One region of the Kosakonia radicincitans DSM 16656 genome, then DNA from elsewhere that is predicted to be linked to it. Evidence: predicted binding sites of a transcription regulator. Region 1 holds the regulator's gene; the other holds the start of a gene.

Region 1 (3,420 bases):
GCTGTTTTCGCGCGCTTCTCTGTTCTGCTATGATTGCCCTTATCTGTGGGCGTAGCGCCACCATCATATTCATTAGGTTTCAAGAGGTTATTTTACTCATGGCAATTACAGGTATTTTCTTCGGCAGCGACACCGGCAACACCGAAAATATTGCGAAAATGATTCAGAGTCAGCTTGGTAAGGACGTTGCCGACGTACATGACATTGCCAAAAGCAGCAAAGAAGATATCGAAGGATATGACATTCTGCTGCTCGGCATTCCGACCTGGTATTATGGCGAAGCGCAGTGCGACTGGGATGATTTCTTCCCGACGCTGGAAGACATTGATTTTAATGGTAAGTTAGTTGCGCTGTTTGGCTGCGGCGATCAGGAAGACTATGCAGAATATTTCTGTGATGCGCTGGGTACGATCCGCGATATTATTGAGCCGCGCGGCGCGACCATCGTGGGCCACTGGCCGACTGCAGGCTACCATTTCGAAGCCTCTAAAGGTCTGGTGGATGACGACCATTTTGTTGGTCTGGCCATTGACGAAGATCGCCAGCCAGAACTGACCGCAGAACGCGTGCAAAAATGGGTTAAGCAAGTTCGCGAAGAGCTGCATCTTGATGACATCATCAACGCCTGATTTTACGGCGTAATCTGTGGGTTACGTGGTATTAATAGGTAAAAGCAATGGAAATAATTGCTACAAATTTTTAACTTTTTTCTCCATCGCTGTACAATAAGCCCTGCTAAAGTGGTGTCATAAAGCACAGGAGTTGCTGGTGACACCACGTTTTAAAAGCTTACTTTACTTGAGGACTTGCAGTTTTCATTTAGCCATGGCAGTTCTATAATGAGACGCATTATCCCAGGTGCATTCCTTCTAACTTCCATTGAGGAAGTGAATCGTATAGCAACAGGACAGATTCCGCATGACTGACAACAATACCGCATTAAAGAAGGCTGGCCTGAAAGTCACGCTTCCTCGGTTAAAAATCCTGGAAGTACTTCAGGAACCGGATAACCATCATGTCAGTGCGGAAGATTTATATAAACGACTGATCGACATGGGCGAAGAGATCGGGCTGGCGACAGTATACCGTGTACTGAACCAGTTTGATGACGCCGGCATTGTGACCCGTCATAACTTCGAAGGCGGGAAATCCGTTTTTGAACTGACTCAGCAGCATCACCACGATCACCTGATTTGCCTCGACTGCGGCAAAGTGATCGAATTCAGTGATGATTCCATCGAAGCGCGCCAGCGCGAAATCGCCGCGAAACACGGTATTCGTCTGACGAACCATAGTCTTTACCTGTACGGTCACTGCGCCGAGGGTGACTGCCGCGAAGATGAACACGCGCACGACGCGAAATAATCCCTTTTCATACTCAAGCCAGCCTTCGGGTTGGCTTTTTTTTTGCCCTTCAAAAACAAAAATGCCCGGCAGGTTTGCGCTGCCGGGCAGGTTACTTCAGCAATAATTACGCTTTCACGCTATCCACACGGCTGAAACGTTTACCGTCCGGGCTGGCGGTACGGATCTGCACTTCCCCGCTCACCTGAGGACGCGCTTTATTATCGTAGCGCAGCCAGTTTTTACCGCCGTCCGTAGAATATTCCACGACCATTCCCGGGAAGCTGGTATTGGCTTCCAGCTTGCCGCCAACCACGCGCGCGCCCGGTACAGGCAGACGGTAGTTGATGCCTGCTTTGTCCAGTTTTGCCAGTTCACGATGGCCTAACAGATTTGCAAAGCGGCTCCAGTCTTTATCCAGCGCTTTTACATCGACCAGATGAGTTTCACCGCCTTTGTACTCGCGCCCGGCCTGATAATCCTGTTCCCAACCGGCGCGGTGCCAGGCACGCTCTGCGACCGCAATCATGCGTGGATAAATCATGTATTCCATCTGGTTGTCGGTACGCACCACTTCACTCCACAGCTGAGCAGAAAGACCATAGGCTCCAGGCCACGGTTTATCCGATTTCGCGCTGAATGGATTGCCGTCACGATCCAGTGAAGTTTCAGCATTTTGCGGCATGTTATCCGGCGCAAAGCTGAAGATCTTGCGCTCATCGCTAAAGCGCGTGCCCCAGTAGTAGCCGCTTTCCGCCGGATGGACTTCGTTCGGGAAGTCGAGGTAAACATAGTCCGGGTTCGAGACAATGACGCGGAACCCTTTGTTCGCCCAGTCATTTACTGAATCGAAACCGCCCCAATAGAGCGTATCCCAGAAGTTAACATTGACGTGATCGGTGGCAAACTCAGCGGCATTTTTGGCATCTTTCAGGCCATCCTGCCACGCCTGCATGGTACCGATACCGTGCGCTTTCACCAGCTTGCTGACCTCAATACCAAAGTAGCTGGAAAGATGCTCAACATCTGCAACTTTACCCTCTTTAACCATAGTCTGGCAGACCTGAGATTTTGCCCACGGTTTGTCCTGCTTGCTCTGATCGATGATACCTTTGCCCGCTTCCGGTTTTTTCTGGTCGGTATAACCCGCCCCCAGATAGATGTTTTTCGCTTCGTCACCGCCAAAATGCCAGGTGTTCAGCGGTACACCCGCTTCTTTGTGCATTTGCTGGATTTCGCCAATCACTTTATCGACGAAATTGCGCGACGAATCGAGGCAAGGGTTCAGATAGCCAGTGCGGTTATAGAACTGTACCCCGGTGGTATTAGAGGTGTCCGTCGGATCCAGCAAACGGTACTGATTCGCCTCTTTCTCTTTACCCTCTTTCATCAGGCGCTCATAGCGCGCTTCCATTGAGATCACGGCTGCACGGGCGTGTGCCGGCATATCAATTTCCGGGATCACTTCAATCTGGCGCGCTTTCGCGTACTTCAGTATGTCGATGTAATCGGTTCGGCTGAAGTGGCCGCTGCCATTGTTGTTGCTGTCCGGGCCGGAACCCAATTGCGGCAGCAGGCAGGTTTTCTCGCTCAGATCGTGGCAACGTTTACTGCCGATGTCGGTCAACTCAGGCAGACCAGGGATCTCAATGCGCCAGCCTTCGTCATCGGTAAGGTGAAAGTGGAATTTGTTCAGCTTATACGCTGACATCTGATCCAGCAGGCGTAGTACGGCATCTTTGCTATGGAAGTTACGTCCCACATCAAGCTGAATACCGCGATAATCAAAACGCGGTGCGTCTTTTGCTTCAAGCCGTGCGATTTTCTGCTCGCCACTGGAAGGGATCAGCGACAGCAAAGATTGCAGGCCGTAGAACACGCCAGCCTGATCAAAGCCGGTGATTACCGCCTCATTTGCCCCAATGTGCAACTGATAGGCACCAGATATGGCTTCATCACCCGCAAAAGCCTTCACTGCGATCTCTGTACGGATGGGATAACTGCCCTCTTTGACGCCCAGCAGCGCGAAGCGCGACTTCACCGCTTCCTGCGCATCCGCGCCTAGCGCAGAGAGAT
Region 2 (3,420 bases), 110 kb from region 1:
GAATGCCGAGGCCGTTGCCGCACAGATGCCGGATCTGATCCTCATCAGCGCTACCGGCGGCGATTCCGCCCTTGCCCTGTACGACCAGCTTTCCACCATCGCGCCGACGCTGGTTATCAATTACGACGATAAAAGCTGGCAGGCGCTGCTCACCCAACTGGGTGAAATCACCGGCCAGGAAAAACAGGCCGCTGCGCGCATCAGCGAATTCAACCAGCAACTGGCCGACGTCAAATCACGGATGAAACTGCCGCCGCAGCCGGTTACTGCGCTGGTTTATACCCCCGCCGCGCACAGCGCCAACCTGTGGACCAGCGACTCCGCGCAGGGCAAGTTGATGCAGCAACTGGGCTTCGCCCTTGCGCCGCTACCGGCCAATCTGCAAACCAGCCAGAGCCAGGGTAAACGCCACGACATCGTGCAACTGGGCGGAGAAAACCTTGCTGCCGGACTGGGCGGTGAAGCGCTGTTCCTGTTCGCCAGCGATCAAAAAGATGCCGACGCGCTGAACGCGAATCCGTTGCTGGCGCATCTGCCTGCGGTACAGAACAAACGCGTTTACGCCCTCGGCGCAGAAACCTTCCGCCTGGACTACTACAGCGCTACCCGCGTGTTGCAGCGTTTGTCGGCGCTGTTTGGTTAATCTGTTTGCCGGTCTTATCCGGCCTGCGATCGAGATCCGCTAAACATGTAAGCCCGAAGCACCATCCGGCCGTAAGCTTCCTATGCAGTAGGCTGCGTCTGACGAAAACGGCGCAGCTCGCTGAGCGCCACCACCAGCACTAAACCGATCGCCGCCAGTACCAGCCCGCTGATGCTCGCCGATGAGGCGGGCGTCATCATCGATCCCATCGCCCCCAGCAGCGCCGCGCCAATCGCATCGCCCGTCACGTTCTGCGCGGTCCACAAGCCGTTAATACGCCCGAGCATCGCTTCCGGCGTCTGGGTTTGCAGCAGGGTGTACTGCAACAGCGAACTCACGGCGGTCAGCCAGCCGCATAATGCCAGGAACAGCACACCAAGCGCCCACACCGGCATCAGGCTGAACAGCCCTATCGCAACAAAAGCGCCGACGCTGGTCATCAGCATAATCACGCCAGGCCTTTCGCTGTGCGCCAGCTTGCCGCTGGTCAATGCCCCAATCGCCGCACCAAGCGGCAACGCGGCATACAGCAGGCCGATTTCCGCCGCCGACATGTTCCAGCTCATCGCCAGCGCCGGATAAAGCACGCGCACCGCGCTGGCCATGGTTAACAGCCCGCCGAGCAGCGCGATACCGCCAATCAACGGGTTACGAAATAAAAATTGCAGCGCCGTCAGCAGCGATTTCAGCGGATGCTCGCGCGGCTGCGGCGGTGGCGGCAACGCGGGCAGGCTGAGTAACGGCAACAGGGTGATAAATGTCCCCGCCGCTGCCAGACCGTAGTTCCACACCACGCCGCCCGAAGCCAGCAGCAGACCGCCGCACATCGGCGAAATCACCGACCCCAGACGCACTGTCAGCATGGTGATCGCGCCCGCCTGCATCAGATTTTCCCGCCCGACCAGCGCAGGCGTTGCCGCCAGCAGCGCCGTCACGCCAAGCGCGCCGAAAAAGCCGTCCCACAAACCCAGCAGATAGATCGCCGCCAGCGAAGGCTCCGCCAGTTGCGCGTTCAGACACAGGCCGATAAACCCAACGCCGCAGGTCAAACGCGCCAGTAAAATCAGTTTCTTACGTTCATAGCGATCCGCCAGCACGCCGCCAAACATCAGGCCAATAAACATGGCCGAACCGGTCAGCGTGACCGATAACCCCACCTGCCAGCTGGAGTGGGTCATTGCCTGAATCTGCACCGGCACCGCTACGCCAAGCAGGCCCAGCGATAAAATCGAGATAAAACGCGCCAAAAACACTGCGCGAAAAGCCGGATGCGTGCGCAGCAGGCTAAGGTTCAACAGCCAGGATTGTTGTTTCATCACAGCGCCTTAAATACGTACTTTTTATGTCCATATGCCGGCTTCGCATGTTAACATATCAAAACAAGATCGATAACGATAATTACTATCATTATCAAATTTGGGACGTCTTATGTCGTGTTCTGCTTTTCCGGCGCGCCCCTTTGCTCTCGCCGGACTATTGATACTGCTTGTTGTCGCCGCCGCACTCAGCCTGTTTATTGGCGCGAAACCGATGCCCGCCGCCGTGGTGATCGACGCGCTCTCCGGTGTCTGCCAGAGCGCGGACTGCACCGTAATCCGCGATGCGCGCCTGCCGCGCACGCTGGCGGGTCTGCTGGCCGGTGGCGCACTGGGGCTTGCTGGTGCGCTAATGCAAACCCTCACCCGTAATCCGCTGGCCGATCCCGGCCTGCTTGGCGTTAACTCCGGCGCCAGTTTCGCCATTGTGCTCGGCGCAGCGCTGCTCGGTATTTCGTCTCCGGCGGAACAATTACTGCTGGCGTTTTGCGGTGCGCTGGCCGCGTCGCTGCTGGTGGCCTTTACCGGCAGCCAGGGCGGCGGGCAACTCAGTCCGGTGCGTCTGACGCTGGCGGGAGTCGCGCTTGGCGCGGTACTGGAAGGGCTCTCCAGCGGGATTGCGCTGCTGAATGCCGATGTCTATGACCAGTTGCGATTCTGGCAGGCCGGGTCGCTGGATATCCGCACCCTGCAAACGTTGAAAATTGTGCTCATTCCGGTGCTACTGGCGGCGGCGATCGCGCTGCTGCTGAGCCGCTCACTCAACAGTTTGAGTCTCGGCAGCGATACCGCCACTGCGCTTGGCAGCAAGGTGGCGCGCACGCAATTACTTGGATTAGTGACCATCACCGTGCTGTGCGGCAGCGCGACGGCGGTAGTCGGCCCGATTGCCTTTATCGGCCTGATGATGCCGCACATGGCGCGCTGGCTGGTGGGCGCGGATCACCGCTGGTCGTTGCCAGTCACATTGCTTGCGACACCAGCGTTGTTGTTGTTCGCCGATATTATTGGCCGCCTGATTGTGCCCGGTGAGCTGCGCGTATCGGTAGTCAGCGCCTTTCTCGGTGCGCCTGTGCTGATTGTTCTGGTGCGCCGCGCACGCGGAGGTGGCCTGTGATTTCGCCGTCCCGTCGTTTAGTCGCCAGTTGCCTGCTGATGGTGTTTTGTACCGTGCTGATGGCGGTCTGGAGCCTGCGCAGCGGCGCAGTAACGCTGGAATTGCCCCAGGTGATGAACGCACTAACTGGCGATGCGCCGCGCGCGATTCAACTGGTGGTGATGGAGTGGCGTTTACCGCGCGTGCTGATGGCGCTGCTGGTCGGTGCCGCGCTCGGCGTCAGCGGCGCGATTTTTCAATCGCTGATGCGCAACCCGTTAGGTAGCCCGGATGTGATGGGCTTTAACACCGGCGCGTGGAGCGGCGTGCTGGTGGCGATGGTGCTGTTTGGTCAGCATTTAACG

What was found. The regulator Fur, encoded in region 1, represses iron uptake genes when iron is present. The targets are predictions, from matches to a motif close to ATAATAATGAGAACNACTATCAA.
Region 2: the regulator Fur is predicted to act here: its motif matches at 2,035-2,057, upstream of fepD (Fe(3+)-siderophore ABC transporter permease).

Annotation. Positions count from the first base shown of each region.
Region 1 covers NZ_CP018016.1:3,980,185-3,983,604, forward strand. Annotated here, with positions in the region: gene fldA (flavodoxin FldA) at 99-629, shown strand; gene fur (ferric iron uptake transcriptional regulator) at 919-1,365, shown strand; gene Y71_RS19210 (beta-N-acetylhexosaminidase) at 1,472-3,420, opposite strand, start outside.
Region 2 covers NZ_CP018016.1:4,091,796-4,095,215, forward strand. Annotated here, with positions in the region: gene fepB (Fe2+-enterobactin ABC transporter substrate-binding protein) at 1-643, shown strand, start outside; gene entS (enterobactin transporter EntS) at 724-1,959, opposite strand; gene fepD (Fe(3+)-siderophore ABC transporter permease) at 2,072-3,076, shown strand; gene fepG (iron-enterobactin ABC transporter permease) at 3,073-3,420, shown strand, end outside.